DNA from 3 places in the Oscillibacter acetigenes genome. Region 2 is predicted to be linked to each of the others. Evidence: a T-box and tRNA genes for the amino acid it is inferred to sense, from the RefSeq annotation. Region 2 holds a T-box; the other regions hold tRNA genes.
What was found. The T-box of region 2 lies ahead of OCV80_RS07375 (valine--tRNA ligase). A T-box ahead of a tRNA ligase gene usually reads a tRNA of that ligase, here a tRNA-Val.

Region 1 (7,822 bases), on a different contig from region 2:
ACTCGTCCCGGAGTTCCCTTGTTCACGAAAAGAATATCGCCGGGAATCGGGTGTGCCCGAAACCATGTCTGATAAGTTTCCTCGCTTAAATATCTAATTTTTTCATACACCGGAAACAGGGTGTTGTTTGTCACGCAATTCGTTGCTATCAGCTTGTGTCCGCTTGGCGCAGTAGGAACAGTCTTGCCGCGATTGTCTACAATAAAAGACAACAGCTCGGTTAGAGGAACCCTGTTGCAATCTTCCCATAGATTAAATCTCATATCCAATCGCCCCCAGTCGCGCTTTGATCTGAGCTTCAAGTTCATGAGACTTAGCGAAAAGCTCAGAAAGTTCAGAAGTCAAGCGTCCCATTTTCTCTTCAAACGGCTCACCGTCATCTTCTTGTTTCTCAATGCCAACATACCGTCCCGGCGTGAGAATGTAATCCTGCTTTGCAATGTCTTGAGTAGTAACAACCGCACAGAATCCTTTCTCGTCTTCAAGTGTTCCTTCGACGAAGGCATTGTAGGTATCAGCAATTTTCTTGATATCTTCATCTGTCAGTTCGCGCAACTTTCGTGTGACCATAGTACCGAGCTTCCGGGCGTCGATGAACAGCGTTTTGCCTTTTTGCTTCTTGTTCTTTGCAAGGAACCAGAGTGATACCGGAATCTGCGTCGTGTAGAAGAGCTGCGTCGGCATTGCGACGATACAGTCCACAAGGTCAGCGTTGATAATGTTCTTGCGGATTTCGCCTTCACCGCCGGACTGTGAGGAAAGCGAACCATTTGCAAGCACCATGCCGATACGTCCATTCGGAGCGAGATGCCAGATCATGTGTTGCAACCACGCGAAGTTTGCGTTGCCAGCAGGAGGCGTACCATACTGCCAACGGACATCATCAACGAGTTTATCCGCGCCCCAGCCGGAGAGATTGAAGGGCGGATTTGCCATAATAAAGTCTGCCTTGAGCAGCGGGTGACAATCGTTAAAGAACGTGTCCGCATTGAACTTGCCGAGGTCAGCTTCAATACCACGAATAGCAAGATTCATCTGAGCCATCTTCCATGTGGTCGGGTTGGAGTCTTGACCAAAGACGGAAATCTTGTTGATGTTGCCGCCATGATTTTCGATGAACTTTGCGGACTGAACGAACATACCGCCAGAGCCGCAGCACGGGTCATAAACACGTCCATTAAACGGCTGCAACACCTCAACAAGGGTACGCACAACACAAGAGGGAGTATAGAACTCACCAGCAAGTTTGCCTTCTTGCTCGGCAAACTTGGAAAGGCAATATTCGTATGTGCGACCGAGAATGTCCTTGCTGCTCCCATGCTCGATCATCTGAATGTTGGTGAAGAGATCAACCACTTCACCAAGCCGCCGCTTGTCCAGTTCTGGACGGGCGAAGTTCTTAGGAAGAATATCTTTGAGACGCTTGTTTTCTTTCTCTATACTGCGCATTGCATCATCAATCACCGTGCCAATTTCCGGCGTGTGAGCGGCAGCAGCAATCGCACTCCATCTTGCATTCTCTGGGACAAAGAAGATATTTTCGGCAGTGTATTCGTCCTGATCTTCTTCAAATCCATCGCCTTCTTCAACCAGTTCCCGGTACTTCGCCTCAAAGCGATCCGATATGTATTTAAGGAAGATAAGACCGAGGACAACGGACTTATACTCCGATGCGTCAATGTTGCCGCGAAGGACGCAAGCTGCATCCCAGATTTGCTTCTCAAAGCCGATATTGCTTGTATTTCCAGCCATAGTGTTTTCCTCCCATATATCTCATGCCTACCAAAAGTTTATAGTCATTTGAAATTCGTTCAAAAAATGAGGATGAATCCAATTAGTCGTTTTTATCCGGCACAATCTCCACGATATCCTCAATCCTGCAATCCAGCGCGGTGCATATCTTCAAGAGAATTTCTGTGGTGACATGCCCATTCCTGCCCATTTTGGTGACGGATGCAGGGCTGATGCCTGCCTTTTCACACAGGTCCTTTTTCTTCATGTCCTTATCGATGAGCAGCTTCCAGAGTTTTTTATAACTCACAGACATAAATATCTCCTCCGTACCGATATACAAAAAATGCTCTGCCGCTTGGCAGAGCATTCGGTCTATTGCAGCCATACTGCCAAGGCCTATTCCAACACATGACAGCGTTGTTTATAATAATAGCACATTTTGACACAGGAAGCAAGAAAATGATAGATTTGCACGATTTTTGCAGCAATCACAGCGCATAGATTTTTTCGCAAATAGAGGATTTTTCTCTTGACTCTTCCGTTACGTCATAGTGTATGGTAAGCTCACACGCAGGAGGGATGCCCATGATGACCATTCACGAAGTCAGCAAACTGGCCGGTGTCAGTGTCCGGACACTGCACCACTATCCTCTCTTTTCGTACTTCGCTCTCAGCTCGGCCAGAACTTGCTGATAGCTGGTCTGCCCGCTGGCGATTCGGTCAAGATTTCTGCGGGTATATTTGCTGATCGTCATACCCTCAGCAGCAAATGTCCCGCAGATGTTGCGGAGGTTACTCTTATGCTGTCGAGAATCGAATTCATTTTTTCTCTCCACAGTCTTCTTGGAAATCAGTCTTCCCATATCAATAATCCATCCAACAATTTGAACGTCAGATTGTGTGTTAGGTCGCAAGTTACACGCAAGTTAGTTTTAAGTTAGTATCAAGTCGGTTTCAAGTGGCGCACTACCACCCGGAAGCTCTTAAATATTTTCAAATATTGGTGCGGTGCTTCTCTTTCGCTTTGCTGCGGAGTATTTGTATTTTTCCAGCAGTTCTGCAATATCCTACTTAGCTGCATTTAATTATACCACCAGCAAAATGGATGCTCAATATCATTGATTATCTTTATGTTTCTCTTGGAAATATTCGTCTGAAGAGCCTGCATTTTTCAAGCGGGAAATGCTCTCTTTTTTCTCTACAAATATTGCTTGATTTTATATCACTTTGGTGATACTATTTTTACAGTGATACTTAGGAGGATGCGGAGATGAATCAGAAAATTACCCTATATCATGGCTCCGAACAGATCGTAGAATCTCCAACCTTTGGGTTGGGTAAGCAGAACAATGACTTCGGACTGGGCTTCTACTGCACGGAAAGCGAGGAACTCGCCAAAGAATGGGCTGTATCCTCTCTGCGTAACGGCTTCGTCAATCGTTACAGTCTTGATACAGAATACCTGAAAATTCTGAATCTGAACAATCCAGACTATACGATTTTGAACTGGATTGCTGTTCTGGTAGCGCATCGTCTGTTTTCTATCAAAAGCCCAGCCGCACAGCGGGCAAAACGATATCTGATCGACAATTTCGGCGTCAACGTCAATGCCTACGACCTGATCATCGGATATCGTGCCGATGACTCCTATTTTGACTTTGCTGCGTCTTTCCTAAATAACGGAATTTCCGTACAGCAACTCGCAAACGCTATGCGACTTGGCAAGTTAGGCGAACAGATTGTCATCAAGTCTAAATACGCCTTTTCGCTGCTGCATTACGATGGATTTTCTATTGCAGAAAAGGAAAAATATTATGTCCGCCGCAAGGCTCGAAATGATGAAGCCGACCAACTTTATTCGGATATACTTGAAGAGGAAACAGATGGTCTGTATATCCTTGATATCATAAGAGGAGGCATCCAAAACGATGACCCACGCATACCAAGAAATCTATCTGAGTAACGCGCAGGCATTACTGGGCGATGCTTTTGATTATGCTATCAACGCGTGCGGAGTTGCCGGAGATAGCTTTATAAAGCTGTTTTCCGTCAGTTCCGTCAGTAATCGGATTGAGAATGGTGAACCTTCATATCTTTTGGGGAAAAGCGGGATTGAAACTGCTGTTGATGTTCTCGTTGAGACTACGGGCAAAGCGCTGACCGCCAAGCCTCAAGCGAATTTCAGCCGTTCCAGAGAGTATTGGATCGGCTGGGCAGTCGCCTACTACCAATGGTTCTCCGGAAGAAAGTTCAGTGATATTTTTAAGGTTCTTTCGTTTGAAGATTTGCAGCAGATGTATTCCCCCCTTCATGAAGCGGATGTCACTAAATTCGCTGATATTGTCGATGCCAAAGTGCGCGAATACTTCGCTGATACCAACCTCAAGCGTATCCGCACGCTTTATGGCTGCACGCAGGCAGAGCTTGCCAAGCGAAGCAATGTCAGTCTTCGCTCAATTCAAATGTACGAACAGCGCAACAAGGACATCAACAAAGCCAGTGCGGAGACTGTTCTTAGCCTTGCAAAAGTCCTCGGCTGTACGATGGAGGATCTTCTGGAAACGTAAGTCCGTAGCGAAAAGGGGAGTCTTTCCCTTAAAATACCACATGTATTACGGGAATGTAATAGCTGTTAAGGGAAAAACGTGATTCCTTCCAGGAGGGGTAACTGACATGGATAAAGAGCGTATGGCAGAGTTAGAGAAAATCGAAGCCCATGGTGCCGAAAATGGCTGGGTTGCACCGATGGCAGAGGAAGACCGGGAGTTCTTTGCATATTTTCGCTCTGTGTTTAAGCGTTACAATATTTCCCCCTCAAAGGCAACACGGCTGGAATATGATTTTGTGACACGAGTTGCGGAGAGTGAGTTTTATCTCCAGAAGGCAAATGCGTGAAGGTATTCTTTGTCTATAGCGATGCAAATTCTGCGCCGCCTGTCCCTGTATAAAGGACTTGCTTAACCTTTCCGTCAGAGGTACAATGCGGCAAACCGGAGCGACTAATCATCTGTCCGCAGCACTCCGGCAAACTATGAAAAACCGCTTTCTGTCCCCCTGTCACGAGGGTGTTCAGAAAGCGGTTTTTGACCACATGTTTGACTACAGACGGCCGTGGAGTATGTGGAAACAGTGGAGTCAAGAGTTGCGAAGAGCGGCCATAATAAAGCAAAAACGGCTATAAAGAACTGGAAAAAGTAGAAAAATTTTTATTCAAAAGTTTGGGACCAGGAGACCGTGCGTTCGAGCCGCACTACTCGGACCAAAATCCCTCTGAAATCGTTGATTTCAGAGGGATTTTCTTATTCTTTGTCTATTGCGGCGCAATTTCTGAGTTACTCTCTACAGCAAAACCGTCCGCTTTCGGTAGTAAATCCTGTCGGAAGCACTTTTAATATACAGAAGTCCATCCCACACAAAAGCCTTCCATCAAACATTTTTCCCTCTTGCAGTATTAATTTGACTGTGTTATAATTTTAATATTCCAATTAGCCGTATTAGCTTAGTTGGATAGAGCGCCTCCTTGACTAAGAGGTAGACGGGGGTTCGAGTCCCCCATACGATCATTTTAAGCTGTTGCTTTTTATATTTGTATTCAACTCCTCTTTTGGTCTTTTTTGATTCCAAAAGAGGAGTTATTTTATGTCAAGCAACAATTCGAGTGTAAAGCGGCCAAAAAGCCGCACGGCACTCGATTTGGAAAACTTTAATGATGGAAACTGTAAATGACATAGGGCGCTTTCCTATGATACTCGTCCAAGTAACCAATCAAAGCAATTCTATCAGCAAGGAGGTTGCTACCATATGAGACCGTTTTCAATCAATATACGCGGTCGCGTAAAAAACTTTAATCTTCCTAAAAATCAGCCACTTGTGCCGCTTTTTGAGGCTATCGTGAATGCAATTCATGCCATTGGTGAGCGGAAATCCACCGATCCATCTTTTGAAGGCCAAATAATTATCAGAATTCTTCGTGATGGACAGTTTGTACTCGATGGCACTGGTGAATTGCCCCAAATTCAGTCCTTCGAAATTATTGATAATGGAATTGGATTCAATGAAGCAAATATTGCTTCGTTTATGGAATCGGACTCAACATACAAATCCCAAATTGGCGGCAAGGGTGTCGGACGGTTTTCTTGGCTGATTGCATTCGAAAAAGCTGAGATAGAGAGTGTCTATTCCGAGGAAGATGAATATGTAAAACGATCCTTTGATTTCTCCATTTCTAATTCTGGCATCAATGATACCCTCACCGACTGCACCGGGTATAATGATAATCAAACGACAGTCAGATTGCTCAATTACATTAAACCGTATGCCGATAATGTTCCTAAACGCAGTATTACCATTGCTATGCGGATAATCCAGCATTGTCTTGTATATTTCATTTCTGATGATTGTCCCCAAATCATCCTGCAGGATATTGATGAAACTCATAACTTAAATCATATATTTAAGGAGAAAATTCGATCTGAAGCTAACAGCAAGACTATTGTCTTGAATGATGAAACCTTTGAGTTGCTCCATGTAAAAGCCGAAGAGTCCACTATCAACGGCAACAAATTATATTTGTGTGCACATAACCGCTTAGTAGAAACAAAAGAACTGGATAAGTATATTACCGATCTTGATCGACAAATCTTCGAAAAAAGTGGATTCTGGTATGTTGGTGTTTTGAGAGGGCATTACCTCGATGAGGCCGTTGATATGAACAGGCTTTCCTTTAACATTCCTGACGGTGGCCCATTAGATAGCATGGCAAACATGATTACTATGGATCAGATCATGCGAGCGGTTGTCGTCGAAGTAAATGAATTTCTTAAAGACTACCTTCAGCCTATTGCCACAGAAAAAATTCGAAGAATAACAGATTATGTAACGCATCGGGCCCCACAGTTTCGTCATCTGTTGAAGTACACACCTGAGGCAATTGCGAAAATCAAGCCTAATTTAAGTGAGGATAAATTGGATGATGAACTACATCGTATAAAAAGAGAGTTCGATAGAACAACAGCCAAAGAAAATACTCAGCTTCTCGATGAACTGAATAAAGGTGTAATCAGTTCAGACGAGTACATACAGAAATTTGGATTGCAAATCGAAAAAATAAATAGCGCTAATGGGGCCGCATTAGCCGAATATGTTGCTCACCGCAAGGTTATCCTCGACTTGATGGAGTTTGCAATACGTCAAAATGATGATGGGCATTTTCAAAAAGAGAGTTTTCTCCATAATATCATTTATCCAATGAGAACAACCTCTGCGGATACTCCTTATAGCAATCATAATTTGTGGTTGCTGGATGAGAAGCTCGCCTATTGCAGTTATATTTCCTCCGATATTCCGTTTAATAACAATCCGAAAGAAGACCGAACAGACATAATGATCTTGGATTCTCCAGTCGCTGTTTCTGATGAAGAAAATGACGGTCGAGAATACGAGAATATTGTCTTGTTTGAACTCAAACGTCCGATGCGAGATGACTATAATAGCAGTAATAATCCTGTCAATCAGTTATATGAATATGTTTCACAGTTGAGGAGCAACAAAAAAAGGGATAAAGATGGACGTGTAATCAGAGTCGGACAAAACACCAAATTCTACTTATATGCCGTGTGTGACATCACAACCACATTAGAGCAGATTTTGGATTTCCACGATTTTTCACAAACACCTGATAAACTTGGGTATTATAAGTATAATGATAAGATGAATGCATATATCGAAATCTTATCTTATGACAAAATTATAAATGACGCAAAGAAGCGCAATAGAATCCTCTTTGATAAACTGGGGATATAATTTTCTGTAATTCTGTCATACATGAAATACCAATTCACAGTCATATTCCGCAACCAAAGTGGTTGCGGAATACGCTCTTTGCTCATGCCGAGCTGAAACCAGCGTCCCCCCATTATTTCCGAAGTGCCCTAACACACAATCAAGTGTGTTAGGGCACTTGTTTATCAGTTAGGTCGTATTCATAACCAGAATCATAAACAGTTCTCTATCATTGTTTTATTGCGGTGTAGAATTTGAGACATTGTGTTGTAAAGTAAATAGTGTACCAATCACTTCACACTCTTAC
Region 2 (7,822 bases):
GGTACTCAGGCCACCGGGAGGTCATGATGAATTGTTCCTCGTGGGGCAGGGCCTGATAGATCTCCTCCGTGATGAAAGGCATGAAGGGGTGCAGCAGCTTCAAAAGCTCCGTTAGCACAAAGCAGAGCACATTCTGGGCCGCCAGCTTGGCCCCCTCGTCCTCTCCCTGGAGGCGGGTCTTGGTGAGCTCGATATACCAGTCGCAGTAGGTATCCCACAGGAAGTCGTAGACCTTGGCGGAGGCCACGCCGATCTCGTAGGCGTCCAGGTTCTCCGTGACCTCCTTCACCAGGGTGTTCAGCTTGGAGAGGACCCACTTGTCCTCCGGCGCCAGGGCGTCCGCCGCAGGGAGTTCACACTTGTCGATGGTGAGGTTCATCATCACGAACCGGCTGGCGTTCCAGATCTTGTTGGCGAAGTTCCGCATGGCCTCGCACTTCTCGGTGTAGAACCGGGTGTCGTTGCCCGGGGAGTTGCCGGTGATGAGGTTGAAGCGCAGCGCGTCGGCACCATACTTCTCCGCCATCTCCAGCGGATCGATGCCGTTGCCCAGGGACTTGGACATCTTGCGGCCCTTGTCGTCCCGCACCAGACCGTGGATCAGCACGGTGTGGAAGGGGATCTGGTGCATCTGCTCACAGCCGGAGAAGATCATCCGGGCCACCCAGAAGAAGATGATGTCATAGCCGGTGACCATGACGCTGGTGGGATAGTAGAAGTCCAGATCAGCGGTCTTTTCCGGCCAGCCCAGGGTGGAGAAGGGCCACAGGGCGCTGGAGAACCAGGTGTCCAGCACGTCCGGGTCCCGGGTCAGATGGGTGGAGCCGCACTTTTCGCACTTGGTGGGGTCCTCCCGGGAGACGTTGATGTGGCCGCAGTCGTCGCAGGTCCAGGCGGGGATCTGGTGGCCCCACCACAGCTGGCGGGAGATGCACCAGTCATGGACGTTCTCCATCCAGTTGGTGTAGGTCTTGGCGAACCGCTCGGGCACGAACTTCACCTCGCCCTCCCGGACCACCCGCAGGGCCTCCTTGGCCAGGGGCTCCATCTTCACGAACCACTGGGCGGAGATCAGGGGCTCCACGTCATTGTGACAGCGGTAGCAGGTGCCCACATTGTGGTTGTAGGGCTCGGTCTTGACGAGATAGCCCTGCTCCTCCAGGTCCTTGACGATCTGCTTGCGGCACTCGTACCGGTCCATCCCATTGTAGGGGCCGCCGTTCTCGTTGATCCTGCCGTCGTCGCCGATGCAGCGGATGACCTCCAGGTTATGGCGCAGGCCCACCTCGAAGTCGTTGGGGTCATGGGCGGGAGTCATCTTCACGGCGCCGGTGCCGAAGCCCAGCTCCACGTAGTCGTCCGCCACAATGGGGATCTCCCGGTTCATGATGGGCAGGATGCAGGTCTTGCCCACCAGATCACGGAACCGCTCGTCCTCCGGATTCACAGCCACGCCGGTGTCGCCCATCATGGTCTCGGGACGGGTGGTGGCCACCACCAGATCGCCGCTGCCGTCGGCCAGGGGATAGCGGATATACCACAGGTGGCCGGGCTTGTCCACATACTCCACCTCGGCGTCGGACAGGGCGGTGATGCAGTGGGGGCACCAGTTGATGATGCGGCTTCCCTTGTAGATCAGGCCCTTGTCATACAGCTCGCAGAAGGTCTCCCGCACAGCCTTGGAGCAGCCCTCATCCATGGTGAAGCGGGAGCGGCTCCAGTCGCAGGAGACGCCCATCTTCTTCTGCTGCTCCACGATGCGGTTGCCATACTCCTCCTTCCACTTCCACACCCGCTGGAGGAACTTCTCCCGGCCCAGATCATAGCGGGTCAGGCCCTCCTTGACGCGCAGTTCCTCCTCCACCTTGATCTGAGTGGCGATGCCGGCATGGTCGGTGCCGGGGACCCACAGCGTGGAGTAGCCCTGCATCCGCTTGAAGCGGGTCAGGATGTCCTGCAATGTGCAGTCCAGGGCGTGGCCCATGTGGAGCTGGCCCGTGACGTTGGGTGGCGGCATGACGATGGAGAAGGGCTTCTTCTTGGGATCCGGATCCCCGTTAAAGCAGTCGTTGTCCTCCCACATCTGGTAGATACGGGACTCCACCTGTTGGGGTTCATACACCTTGGGCAGTTCTTTCATCATACGTTCGATCTCTCCTATTCTCTGAACTTTCGTCCTTTTTGTCATGACTGGGGCGCCGGTCCGCACCGCCCTGCCGTTCACCAGATCGCAGCTCAGCTCCAGCGGAATGCTTTATGCGCGCTTACACAGCAAAAACGCCCTGGGCCTTTCGGCTCAGGGCGAACAAATGTCCGTGGTACCACCTGGATTCGGGAAAACCCGCACTCTGCGGCGCATTTGCGCCTGCCCTGTCAACGGTGGGCCTCCGCCGGGGCTTACTGATGCTTCGGCTCCGGTGCTCCGGGACGACTTCTCCGGCGGCTTTGGGAGAACTCACACCAACCGTTCTCTCTCTTGGCCGCTGCCCACCGGATACTGCTTCCCTTCCTCGCAGTTTGCCATATTTTATTTTAGTATAGTATACCCCGGTTCGATTGTCAAGCGTCAGCTCAGCCGCAGGATCTCCTTCTTCAGCCGGGAGATGATGCGCTTTTCCAGCCGGGAGATGTAGCTCTGCGAGATGCCCAGCTGGTCCGCCACCTCTTTCTGGGTCTGCTCTTTTCCGCCCCCCAGGCCGAACCGCAGCGTGATGATCTGCTTTTCCCGGGGCGAGAGAACGTTGATGGCCGCCGCCAGCAGGTCCCGCTCCACATCCTCTTCGATGGGGCGCATCACCACGTCCGCCTCAGTCCCCAGCACGTCGGAGAGCAGCAGCTCATTGCCGTCCCAGTCGGTGTTCAGCGGCTCGTCGAAGGACACCTCCCCCTTCCGCCCGGCATTTTTGCGCAGGTACATCAAAATCTCGTTCTCGATGCACCGGGAGGCATAGGTGGCCAGCTTGATGTTCTTGTCCGTCCGGTAGGTGCCCACCGCCTTGATGAGCCCGATGGTGCCGATGGAAATCAGGTCCTCGATCCCCACTCCCGTGTTTTCGAACCGCCGGGCAATGTACACCACCAGCCGCAGATTATGTTCGATCAGCTCCTTGCGGGCGTCCTCCTCCCCGATGCGCTCCAGCAGCTCCGCCTCCCGCTCCCGGCTCAGGGGCGGTGGCAGGGTGTCGCTGCCCCCGATGTAGTGCAGCTCCGCCGGCGGCAGCAGCCCCACCCGCACCAGCAGCCGCCGCCATTGTTTCATCCAGTCCTTCATGGTTTCTTCTCCTTCCAGCCGCGCCGCCCCACAGGGCGCTGTATCCCGTCCCCAGCTCTGTGGGGGAAAAGGCAACCGGCAGTCCGGCATACCGCTCCCCCGCCACCTCCGTCCAGTCGCTGCGCACCGCCAGCAGCAGTCCGCCCGCCACTCCCACCGCGTGGTAGGGGATCAGACGGAACCGCAGCTCCGGCGCCGCCCGCATCATGGGCTCCAGCAGCTCTGCGGGGCGCTCCAGCGCCCCGTGGTCCAGCAGAGAGCGGACCTCTCTTGGAAGCGCACCGTCCAACCGCCCCGGAGCCACCACCAGCACCGGCGCTCCGGAGACCGGATCCCGCAGGGCGTTTCCCGTGTCGCAGAAAGCGGTAAACGCCGTGGTCCGCCCGGCCAGACACACCTGTGCCCGCACCAGCTCGCCCCGGACGCCCTTTCCCGCCGCCGCACGAAACACCACTGTCAGAACCAGATAGGCCGCGGCCGCAGCGGTCAGCAGCACCTTTGCATCCACGTCCGTGTAGAACACGCCGTTCACCATCGGCACGCCGCCCCCCGCCACCAGGCCCAGGGCCAGCACGCACCCGGCCATGGCACAGGAGACGGCGAACAGTAGCAGCGTCAGCCGCAGCAGCTTTGCCTCTCCTCCATAGGCCGCCAGCGCCAGCAGTATGCCTGCCGCCAGCTTCACCGGCGTTGCGGAGAGAAAGCCCAGCCCCGGCAGAAATACCGCCACGGCATAGGCGCCCCCCAGCAGGCCCGCCAGAAGGTAGCGTCTCCGCCGGAGGGGAATGCCCGCCAGACGCGCGGCGCAGAGCACCAGCAGATAGTCCATCAGCGCGTTCAGCACAAACACGCTGTCCACATACACCACGGTCAAGCGCTCCGCCTCCCTTCCGTTCCGTGGGACTATTATAGGGCAGACCGCAGAGAAATACGGTCGCAAAAGGGGGACGCGCCCTGTAAAAAGGTGCGTCCCCCCGGCAGCCGATTGGGGCCGCAGCACAAATGCTGCGGCTCCGGCGGCACGGAAATACTGTGATGGGAAATAACTTTACAGCAATGATAAATACGGAACAATCAGCGATGCCAGCATGGAAATCACCAGAATGACCACCAGGATCGCGGCAAACAGTCTGTGCTTGTTGCTCACTTGTTTCCCTCCTCCGTCAGGATCTTGCGGATGCTCTTTTCCGCCTTGCTGCGGGGCAGCATCAGCTCATGCCCGCAGCCCAGGCACTTGAGCTTGATGTCCATGCCCACCCGCAGAATCTCCCACTGGGTGCTGCCGCAGGGATGGGCTTTCTTCAGCTCCACTTTGTCATGCAGATGCAGGTCCATATTGGCCTCCTTGTCAAAGCAGCCTCCCGGGCTGCATATAGTAACGGTATGGAACAACACGCCGCCGTTGCGGCAGATAGGATGCGATTACAATATGCCGGAAAACAAGCTGTATCCGCCGGAGGGCCTGCGCCCTCCCTCTTCTTTCACGCTCCAGAGCCTGCGGGAGGCCATGGAGCAGAACACGGTGCTGGAGGATCGGGTCCTCCGGTGTGATGCCGGACACAACCTGCTTCTCTCCCTGGGAGGCATCCAGGCCCGCATTCCCCGGGAGGAGGTCCTCTCCCCCTGGATCAGCGGTGCCCAGCGGGACATCGCCGTCCTCTCCCGGGTGGGAAAGCCCGCCTGTTTTCTCGTGACGGCCCTCCGGGCCGATGAAAAGGGCGCGCCCACGGCACTGCTCTCCCGCCGGGCCGTTCAGGAGCGGGCCATGGACTTCTTCCTGGAGCACCTGCGCCCAGGCTCCGTGGTCACTGCGGTGGTGACGCATCTGGAGTCCTTCGGCGCTTTTTTGGATATCGGCTGCGGCATCGTGGCTATGCTGCCCATCGAGCACATCTCCGTCTCCCGCATTTCCCATCCGAAGGAGCGGTTCCGGCCCGGGCAGAAGATTCTGGCAGCCGTCCGGTCCATAGACCGGGAGAAGCGCCGGATCACCATGACTCACAAGGAGCTGCTGGGCACCTGGATGGAGAATGCCAGCTGGTTTCATCCCGGCGAGACAGTCCGGGGCGAGGTCCGCAGCGTGAAGGAGTACGGCAGCTTCATCGAGCTGGCCCCCAACCTCTCCGGCCTGGCAGACGCCCGGGAGGACCTGCGCCCGGGGGACGGCGTCTCTGTCTACATCAAGTCCATCCGTCCGGAGCGGATGAAGATCAAGCTCCAGGTGATCGAAAAGCTGCCGCCCTTGGCAGAGCCGGAGCCGCTGCGCTATCAGATCACCGACGGGGTACTGGACCGGTGGGTCTACTCCCCTGCCGGGTATGAGAAGCCGGCCGTGGAGACGGTGTTCACGGCTGAGGACCCTTGATCTCGTCCCAGTAGTGCTTGGCGGCCTGCTCCGTCTTGTTATCGCCGTATTCGTAGTAATGGACACCCTTCAGGGCATCGGGCAGATACTGCTGCTGTACCCAGTGGCGGGGAAAGTCGTGGGGGTACAGGTAGCCCTGCTCCCGCTCCATACCGGCGGAGTCCGCGTGAACGTTCTGCAGTTCCCGGGGCACGTCCCCGGTGCGGCCTGCCCTCACGTCTGCCCAGGCCCTGCCGATACCGGCTGTCACGCTGTTGGACTTGGGGGCCGTGGCCAGCAGGATAGCCGCCTGGGCCAGGGGCAGCTGGGCCTCCGGCAGCCCCAGCTGCATGGCAGTATCCACACATGCCTTCACAATGGAGACCGCCTGGGGGTACGCCATCCCCACATCCTCGCTGGCGGAGCACAGCAGCCGCCGGCAGGGGGTGATGAGGTCCCCCGCCTCCAGAAAGCGGGCCAGGTAGTGGAGCGCCGCATCCGGGTCGCTGCCCCGGAGGGACTTCATCAGGGCGGAGGCGGCGTCGTACATGGCGTCGCCGCCTCTGTCGTACCGCATGGCGCTGCGCTGGGCCACCTGCTCCACGTCGTCCAGGGTCAGCATCAGCTTCCCATCTCTGGGCATGGCTGCCCGGCACAGAAGTTCCACCGCATTGATGGCCTTGCGGACGTCGCCGCCGCAAGCGGTGGCGATCTGCCGGGGCACATCCTGCTCCCAGTCCAGGGGCAGAGGCGAACGGTCCTGCTCGATCTTCAGTGCCCGCAGGACAGCGGGTTCCACCTCCTCCGGCGACACGGCCTTGAACTCAAACACCGTGCTGCGGGACAGCAGGGCTCCGTACACATAAAAGTACGGGTTCTCCGTGGTGGAGGCGATGAGGGTCAAAGAGCCGTTCTCCATGAATTCCAGCAGGCTCTGCTGCTGCTTCTTATTGAAGTACTGAATCTCGTCCAGGTACAGCAGAATGCCCCCTGGGGCCAGCAGCGTCCCCACGTCGGCAATGATGTCCTTCACGTCCTGCAAGGATGCGGTGGTGGCGTTGAGCCGGTGGAGGGTCTTATTGGTCTGCCGGGCGATGATGTTGGCGATGGTGGTCTTTCCGGTGCCGGAGGGGCCGTAGAACACCATATTCGCCTCCGTGCCGCTGTCGATCAGCCGCCGGAGCACGGCGCCGGGGGAGAGCAGATGCCGCTGGCCCACCACCTCGTCCAATGTTTTGGGGCGGATCTCATCCGCAAGAGGCCGCTGCATGGCGGCACCCCCTTCCCTGTTGATCTCGGAACATTCATTATAGCATGGCCCATTGGAAATTTCCACCGGGAAAACGCCAAAAAGCCGGGAAGACAGTCCGTCCTCCCGGCTTTCGGCCTGTAAACTCAGCCAACGGTCTTCCAGTGCTTGTCCACGTGGTTCAAAATCTCGCAGCCGTCCTCCGTCACCAGCACTAGGTCCTCCACCCGGACACCGAATTCGCCGGGCAGATACACGCCGGGCTCAATGGAGAAGATCATACCCGGCTTGGCCAGGGTGGTGTTGGTGGCGCTGACGTCGCCCTTCTCATGCTCCGTCTGGCCGATGAAGTGGCCCAGCCGGTGGGTGAAGTATTCTCCGTATCCGGCGGCGGAGATGTGGTCCCGTGCGGCCTTGTCCAGGTCGCACAGGGGCACGCCGGGCCGCAGCATGGACTCCGCCAGCTCGTTGGCCTCCCGCACCAGGTCGTGGATGGCGGCGTACTTGGGATCCGCCGCCCTGCAGAAGAAGGTCCGGGTCATGTCGGAGCAGTAGCGGTTCTTCCGGCAGCCCATGTCAATGACGATGCAGTCCCCAGCCTTCAGGCGGGTCTGGTCCGCCTCGTGGTGGGGGTCCGCGGCGTGGGCGCCGTAGGAGACGATGGGCAGGAACGCAGTGGAGTCACAGCCCTCGGCGGCATACTGGGCCACGATGTAGTCGGCCACCTCCCGCTCGGTCATGCCCTCTTTCATGTAGGCGGCAGCCCGCTCCATCACCACGTCGTTGATGCGGGAGGCCTCCCGCATCAGGTCCCGCTCCACCGCGTCCTTGCAGGCCCGGGCGTCGTCCACGCAGTCGGAGGCCAGCACATACTTGCAGCTGGGATTGTGGGCCATCAGGGGCAGCAGAAACCGGGCGGGCCAGTCCTTGTCCACGCCCATGTCTTTTTCCCCGTCCA
Region 3 (7,822 bases), on a different contig from region 2:
TTCGGCTTCGGTGGTTCGAATCCACCTTCCCCCACCAAAAAGGTGCCTGCAATCGCGGGCGCTTTTTTCATTTTGATAAACAAGATACTTGTAAATTTTTATTTATTTTACAAGTATCTTGTTTACAGCTATACAGTAGCACAAGTTTTTTTGAAAGTCAAGTATAATTTTACAAGTTTCTTGTAAAATTGGATTGACAGCTTCCTTGAAATCCGATAGGATACTGTCAAGAACATCGGAAAGGATGGGATCCATGGCATTTGGAGACCGGATCAAAGCCCGTCGGGAGGAGCTGGCTCTCTCCCGCCCCCAGCTGGCGGATCGGCTGGGCGTCACACCGTCCACTGTCAGCAACTACGAGACCGGTGTCAGCTTCCCTAAGGAGGAGATGATGCTCCGGCTGTTCGACTGTCTGGAGACGGACCCCAACACCTTGTTTCAGGACAGCTTTCGCCGCGGCGCGGACGTCCTGACTGAGCGGGAGCGGCAGCTGCTGGAGCAGTATCGCTCCCTCTCTCCCCTGGGGCGGGAGAGCGTCCAGACGATGGTGGAGGCGCTGCGGGCCTGTCAGCAGGAATCCGCAGCCCCGGAGCAGGAGCCCCGGGTCATTCCCCTGTACCGGACCCCTGCGGCGGCCGGTTATGCGGCGCCAGTGTTCGGCGAGGATTTCGACTACCTCCAGGTCACAGACGGCGTGCCTCAGGCCGCAGAGTTTGCTGTGCGTATCCAGGGGGACTCCATGGTCCCCTACATCCCGGACGGCTCCGTGGTCTATGTGAATCGCGATCCCCTGAAGGCCGGGGACGTGGGGATCTTCTGCGTGGACGGGGATATCTTCTGCAAGCAGTATTACAAGGATCCCGCCGGAACGGTGTATCTTTTCTCCCTAAACCGGGCGCGGGCCGATGCGGACGTGGTACTCACCGCCGGCAGCGGCCGGACGCTCGCCTGCTTCGGCCGGGTGATCCTCCACGCGCTGCCGCTGCCGGGGCGGACGTAACGGAGAGCCGGGCGCCGCCTATGCGGCGCCCGGCTCTCTTGTTCGGCAGTCTTCAAACGATGAACCCGCCGTCGGCGGCGAGGATTTGCCCCGTGAGGAAGGATGCCTTGTCGGAGGCCAGAAAGGCAACGGCGTGGGCCACGTCCTCCGGCGTCCCCAGCCGTCCCAGAGGCGTCTGCTCCGCCAGATCCCGCAGGGTCTCCTGTCCCAGAACCTGAACCATGTCGGTGTTGATGACGCCGGGAGCCACGCAGTTGACCCGGATGTGGGAGGGCGCCAGCTCCAGCGCCAGGGACCGGGTCAGCCCCACGAGAGCGGCTTTGGTGCAGGCATACGCCACCTCGCAGGAGGCTCCCCGCAGTCCCCAGATGGATGAGATGTTGACGATGCAGCCCGCCTTCTCATGGAGCATGTGGGGCAGTACTGCCTGGATGGTGTTCCGGGCGCCGCCCAGGTTCACGCCCAGATAGCGATTCCACTGGGCATCTGTGATATCCTGAAATTGGATCTGCCCCGCAATGCCGGCGTTGTTCACCAGCAGGCTCACGGGTCCCAGCTCCGCTTCCGCAGTGCGAACCATCGTCTCCACAGCCGCCCGGTCCGCCACATCCGCCTGAACTGCAATGGCATTTCCACCATGGTTCCGGATTTTTTCTGCCAGCGTCTCCGCCTCCTGCCGGTGCGTCAGGTAATTGATACAGACAGCATGTCCCGCCTCCGCCAGCTCTGCCGCAATCGCTCTCCCGATCCCCCGGGAAGCCCCAGTGACCAATGCCACACGATTCATAGTGATCCTCCTGTCATAGTGCTGTCAGCAGTATAACAAAAAAAACAGGATCGCGCAAGAAAAGTGTTGACAAAAGGTGCGTTTTCGTGTATCCTATATACGTTCCGTTTTGGACGATTAGCTCAGCTGGCTAGAGCACCTGCTTGACGTGCAGGGGGTCACAGGTTCGAGTCCTGTATCGTCCACCATCGAAAGTTCCGCTTTCTGTTGAAAGCGGAACTTTTTTATAATTTTTTCGCAATTTTCATGCGTGTTATGTAACCTTATTTTATCCCTGACCACTCAACCAGCCACAGTCAGGAAAAATACGGGCCTCCGAGAGCAGTTCGCCCTGGGAGGCCCGTTTGTTCAACCTGCCAGTTCTGCCTGCTTCCGCCGCTTTTTCTCGGCGGCGATCTCCGCGATCAGCCGGGCCAACTTCTCCTTGCACGCCGCCTCTGTATGGACGGAGACGTTGGTGCCATTCGTTTCCCGTTCACTTTCGGGGAGTAGAGAGGCTGGGACGCTCCAGTTCCCAGAAAAACCGCTGGTGCAGGGCCTTCATGTAGTCGTTCATACGTGTCGCCTCCCTTGTTCAGCAACACAACATACCACAGAAACAGAGAATAGCCAGGGCTCCGGCGCACCGGGCCGCGGACTCCGCTTTCTTCCAGGAGACTAATAGCGGAACCCGTAATCGTCTTATTTCTCAGACACCTGCACTCGGCTCTCCGCTCCCCCACTCACCTCCAGAAATGCGCAGAGGGACTGCTTGCTTATCGTGTAATACTTGGGCGGGTCCAAGAACAGAAACAGAATCCGGATGGCAGTCTCCTCGCCGGTGTCGGCATCCATGGCCGCAGGAATCCCATCGATAGTTTTCCATCGCACCGCCGGTAGTACCCGGTATAGTCCCGCCCGCCCAGCATACCCTCCCCCCATTCCATGTTCTGCTTTCAGTATAGTGGGGTAAGGAGCATCTGCAAAGCATTCACATCTCATCATCTGATTTTATGGGTAAGTGTGAGCAGAGGGGCGACCGTTTGGCTGCCCCTCTGTTTCACGTTTACATTACTGCACTTCTGATGAATATTTATAGTGCCCCACAGAGCAACTTGCAGTCCTGAGAAAGAAAACTTATGGTGCCAGGAAACTGGCTCCCGTGTATAGCCAGTTGACGCATACAGACGTACGGGCACCGCCTCGGGAAGAAAAGATTCGGATCTCACACATGGACCAAAGACCGGTAGAGGGCTCTTGTTGCCGGATTCGTGTCCAGTGCATCTCCTGAGACTGGCTGTAGATCAGATCATCCACTACGAACACACCTGAGATTGTCAGGTTGTCATTGGTCTGGCTGTCAATAGAAGCTCCATCGTAAATACTTGCGCGGCGAATATCGGCCACAATAGACGTTCCTGTTACCGCAGGCTGGAGGGAAAAGCGGAGTGAAGTGGCCGAAGTGTTCTGCAAGGTCATGTTCAGCGCCTCCAGAGGAACCGTCAAGACACTTCCAGCAGAGGACAGATTTGCGTTGTAAACCTCCGGAACAGCTTTTAGATTGGGAGTCAGGAAATCTGTCTCCGCAGTTTTAAACCGAACCTTGTAGACAGTAGGTATATTTTGCTCCACTGTAATTTCAGGAGTCTGCCCAGGGATGCCCTGCGGTCCTTCGGGTCCAACTTCACCAGGTTCACCTTTCGGCCCCTCGGGGCCAACGGGAACCACAAAGTCCAGGGAGATCCCGGTGTCTGTCGGATTGGCGGTGACGGCTGCGGCAGTACCAGAGGAGACAGTTCCCACAGTGACGGTAGGTGTCGTGCCCGCGGGTCCCTGAGGGCCAAGTTCACCCTGAGGCCCGGTTTCGCCCCGCTCGCCCTGAGGCCCTTCCGGGCCCTGGGGACCTGTCGGGCCGGATTCTCCCTGAGGGCCTGCAGGACCGACGGGAACCACGAAGTCCAGGGAGATCCCGGTGTCCGTCGGATTGGCGGTGACGGCTGCGGTAGTACCGGAGGAGACAGTTCCTACAGTGACGGTAGGCGTTGTGCCCGCGGGTCCCTGAGGGCCAAGTTCACCCTGAGGCCCTTCCGGGCCCTGAGGACCTGTCGGGCCGGATTCTCCCTGAGGGCCTGCAGGACCGACGGGAACCACGAAGTCCAGGGAGATCCCGGTGTCCGTCGGATTGGCGGTGACGGCTGCGGTAGTACCGGAGGAGACAGTTCCTACAGTGACGGTAGGCGTTGTGCCCGCGGGTCCCTGAGGGCCAAGTTCACCCTGAGGGCCGGTTTCACCCCGCTCACCCTGGGGTCCTGCCGGACCTTGGGGACCTGTCAGGCCGGATTCTCCCTGAGGGCCTGCAGGGCCGACGGGAACCACGAAGTCCAGGGAGATCCCGGTGTCCGTCGGATTGGCGGTGACGGCTGCGGCAGTACCGGAGGAGACAGTTCCCACAGTGACGGTAGGTGTCGTGCCCGCAGGTCCCTGAGGGCCGGTTTCGCCCCGCTCGCCCTGAGGCCCTTCCGGGCCCTGGGGACCTGTCGGGCCGGATTCTCCCTGAGGGCCTGCAGGGCCGACGGGAACCACGAAGTCCAGGGAGATCCCGGTGTCCGTCGGATTGGCGGTGACGGTTGCGGCAGTACCGGAGGAGACAGTTCCCACAGTGACGGTAGGTGTCGTGCCCGCGGGTCCCTGAGGGCCAGGTTCACCCTGAGGGCCGGTTTCACCCCGCTCACCCTGGGGTCCTGCCGGACCTTGAGGGCCGCTTTCGCCACGCTCGCCTTGGGGCCCTGCCGGACCGATGGGGCCCTGTTCTCCCTGTGGTCCGGGACAGCCGCGATCTCCTTGGAGTCCTTGAGGGCCGGTCTCACCAGGAAGCCCTTGCTCACCCTGAGGTCCCTGTTCTCCTTGAGGGCCGCGGTCGCCCGGAATGCCTCTTTCCCCCCTGGGGCCGACTGGGCCAGCCGGTCCCGGATCACCCTTAGGCCCTACGGGGCCGCGGTCGCCTTTGGGGCCCATGGGGCCGGGATCCCCGCGGACACCCTGCGGTCCGATATCTCCTGTGTCTCCTTTTGGCCCCATATCGCCCCGAATACCCTGAGGCCCCGGGAGTCCCTGAGGGCCCACCATTCCTTTTGGGCCCATGGGACCGGGACAGCCCTGCTCACCCTTTGGCCCCTGGGGACCACGCTCTCCGCGGGGGCCGCGTTCACCCTGGGGCCCGCGTTCGCCCTGCGGCCCACGTTCACCTTGGGGGCCGCGTTCACCGGAGAGAATGGGGCAAAAACACTGACAGGAGGAGTCTCTGTCAGGTGCAGAGCCGCAATGACGTTCTTTATTTAAATTGTTGTTGGGAAAATAATTCATCTCATTGACCTCTCATCCAAAGTAAGGGAACTGTGGTTATAGCTAAAGTTGCTTCTTGTCTGTGTCCTTCTCGATCTTTTCATTCAGGCGCTGACTCTGTGTGCCGAAATAGAATGCGATGACAACTGAAAAAATTGTTAAAAAATCTTGGTTGGAAATTCGATCCAAAACAGCGAGATAGGCAAATACTACCGTCAAGACAAGCGTTACAATGCTTTTAACACACAGAAGGTTGCTGAATTTCTTCAAGAGAGCAGACATTACAATCGTTCCTTTCTCATAAGGCCTATGCTCATGGTATGCTATGCACATGGTGGGGCTGAAGTGTGTGGTTTTGCTTCAGGGAAATTCGTCTGCATATAGTCGTCCATCACTCTAAACGGCATTTCCATGGCAATCTAACTGCTGGAAAATTCGGCATTTCGGGGCAAAGAGAGACATCTGCCTGTCCAGGGCTGAAAAACGAGCCCGCTTTTCAGCAGGCTCGCTTAATGGAACCATTCTCCCTTCAATGTTCTGTGAGTATCCGGTGCACTCTCCGGCAGAAGTTTCTCCGCCTCTTCTTTGTCCTCCAGTTCGGCTGGTATTCATACAGCACGACAGGGTGTTCCACATCCCTGCGGTCCGGTACAGCCGCATATAGCATTTGCTCCGGATAGTCCGGCCCTCCAGCTTCAAAACTTGCGGAGCTGCCAGGGATTCGGGCAGTCTTCTTTTCAGCTTTCAAGATGGGCATTTCCGTTTCTGCCGTGTGCAATTTTGACAAGCGTATGTATGCCCGAATCCTCACCTGTGTGGGGATTATGACTCATGTCCGCCGGACTTTTCTGCCAATCCCCTCCATGGGCGATCCGGAGCATACACACCCAGATTCAAAAAGCCGGTGCTCCATCATCTCAATAGTGACATTTTCGGGCGGAAGCTCCTCCACTTGTAGGGACCGCTCCTGCCGGATATGGGGCTCTGCCGCGGTTCCCCTTATAGCAGCTCTGATAGACAACCATGCCTCCGTCTCATCAAGTATCGGGCTCAGTTGACCCGCCAATTCCTCTTTCATCTGTTCAGAGAATGCCCACAGGCTTTCTTTTGGCAAGACGCACCTGTTCCATCAGCCATTCCAGCTTCCGGTTTCGTTCCGTATACCCCGCGCTCTTTCGAAGCAGTTCATCCTATTCCGCACGGGAGAGCGTTACCATCTCCGTGCTGTTCATCTGTGTATTGGTCTTGTTTTTGCAAATTTGGTGGCTAAAAATTACCCGGAAAGTTGTCATTTTCAATGCTTTTGACAATTAAGGATACTGCTGGTAACTTAACCTCCGAGCCTCTGCGCTGTTCCGAGGCCACTGGAAGCTTCCAGCCTCCAACCGCTTCGTGACCAGCGCAAATCCATCCTCTTCCCAATAAAGCCTCTTGATCCAGTCCTGCCTATAACCACAGGGCAAAAACAGCGTACCGCTGAACGGAGCTAAACGGAACTTCTGCTGTACCAATGTCGCAAAGCCGCATACCCACAGGCAATATAAATCTGCCCTGCTCCCGCAAGGTCATTCAGCATCCCTCAGCCCCCAGCACAACGCTGCCTCGGCCGCGCTGTCTGCTCGGATGTAAATCCCCACTTCAACTGCTCCGGTTTTAATCCCGGCAATCACCCTGCCTCGGCTCCCACGCAATTCCGAGGCGGTAATTTCCGCGAATACCGGCGCTGCTTCCGGCATCCGCCCCTCTTTCTGCCTGTTTTGGTTTTCGCTGTTTATGCCGTACAGCTCCCGCTCTCACCGCTGGTATATCTTTGGGCCGACACCGTGTTCCAAGCACCATTCACTTACTCGTCTCCCCCTGTTTCGGCAACCTTCTATCTGCTTCTTCCACGTTTCAAGCCGCGCCTCATGTCAGGCTGCTCTCATTGCCATTTGATTCACCTACTTCTGTTTATCCGTCCTTCTTTATTATATTGCGCCTGGGCAATCCGCTTTTCTATTTGGCACTTGTTTTTATGGCGCTTAGAAGCCGTAGCGATATCCACTTTTCTATCGTAATACAGAAAGCCCGGGCGGAAAAAATCTGCCCGGGCTTTCTGTCAAATTGATTTTTGAGTTCCTTACTCGTACCGGCTCCAGTCGGGAGCACGGTTCAGGTCGGTCCAGCTCTCATAGACCCGGTCCTTGGTGACAAAGTCGTGGGAGTTGGTGGCCTCCTGGATGGCTAGGTAGAACCAGTCGCTCTCGTGGCAGTCGGTCCAGGTGTTCATGCCGGAGAGCAGATCGTCCGTGTCCTCCGGCAGGCGGCACAGCACCCGGTTGATCATGGTCACCGCCTGGGCGCGGGAGATGTACTGGTCGGGCCGGAAGGAGTCGTCGCTGTATCCCTGGATCCAGCCCAGCGCCGCGGCGCGGCTGATCTCGTCCTCCGCCCAGTGGTCGGCGGTGTCCGTAAAGGTGGTGACGCCGGCGACGCCGCTGTCGTCGAACCGGGCGCAGATGGCCGCGAATTCGGCGCGGGTGATGTTAGCGTCGGGGTCGAACAGGCCGGAGTTGCGGCCGTTGATGACGCCCAGCCGGGCCATGGTGGAGATGGCCGTGTTGGCCCAGTAGTCCTCGTTCACATCCGGGAAGGCGTTGGACGTGGTGAGATTGTCGTCCCGCACATTCTCGTCCAGCAGGCGGAAGAAGATGGTGGCCACCTGGGCCCGGGTG

Region 1: it has a tRNA-Val gene. The T-box ahead of OCV80_RS07375 (valine--tRNA ligase) is inferred to sense a tRNA for this amino acid. The anticodon was not compared.
Region 3: it has a tRNA-Val gene. The T-box ahead of OCV80_RS07375 (valine--tRNA ligase) is inferred to sense a tRNA for this amino acid. The anticodon was not compared.

What each region holds. Positions count from the first base shown of each region.
Region 1 is NZ_JAOQKG010000001.1:616,704-624,525, forward strand. It holds gene OCV80_RS03105 (restriction endonuclease subunit S) at 1-263, opposite strand, end outside; gene OCV80_RS03110 (class I SAM-dependent DNA methyltransferase) at 253-1,752, opposite strand; gene OCV80_RS03115 (helix-turn-helix domain-containing protein) at 1,835-2,047, opposite strand; gene OCV80_RS03120 (DUF3990 domain-containing protein) at 3,005-3,697, shown strand; gene OCV80_RS03125 (helix-turn-helix domain-containing protein) at 3,663-4,301, shown strand; gene OCV80_RS03130 (hypothetical protein) at 4,408-4,629, shown strand; tRNA gene OCV80_RS03135 (tRNA-Val) at 5,223-5,296, shown strand; gene OCV80_RS03140 (ATP-binding protein) at 5,536-7,536, shown strand.
Region 2 is NZ_JAOQKG010000003.1:125,902-133,723, reverse strand. It holds partial or broken gene OCV80_RS07375 (valine--tRNA ligase) at 1-2,143, opposite strand, end outside; T-box leader at 2,295-2,520, opposite strand; gene sigE (RNA polymerase sporulation sigma factor SigE) at 2,567-3,271, opposite strand; partial or broken gene OCV80_RS07365 (sigma-E processing peptidase SpoIIGA) at 3,336-4,130, opposite strand; gene OCV80_RS07360 (DUF951 domain-containing protein) at 4,415-4,606, opposite strand; gene OCV80_RS07355 (S1 RNA-binding domain-containing protein) at 4,701-5,636, shown strand; gene OCV80_RS07350 (replication-associated recombination protein A) at 5,617-6,885, opposite strand; gene OCV80_RS07345 (M24 family metallopeptidase) at 7,011-7,822, opposite strand, start outside.
Region 3 is NZ_JAOQKG010000001.1:145,609-153,430, reverse strand. It holds tRNA gene OCV80_RS00760 (tRNA-Tyr) at 1-37, shown strand, start outside; gene OCV80_RS00755 (XRE family transcriptional regulator) at 254-1,000, shown strand; gene ymfI (elongation factor P 5-aminopentanone reductase) at 1,053-1,787, opposite strand; tRNA gene OCV80_RS00745 (tRNA-Val) at 1,899-1,975, shown strand; gene OCV80_RS00740 (hypothetical protein) at 2,469-2,621, opposite strand; gene OCV80_RS00735 (hypothetical protein) at 2,904-3,245, opposite strand; gene tnpB (IS66 family insertion sequence element accessory protein TnpB) at 6,419-6,619, opposite strand; gene OCV80_RS00725 (S-layer homology domain-containing protein) at 7,228-7,822, opposite strand, start outside.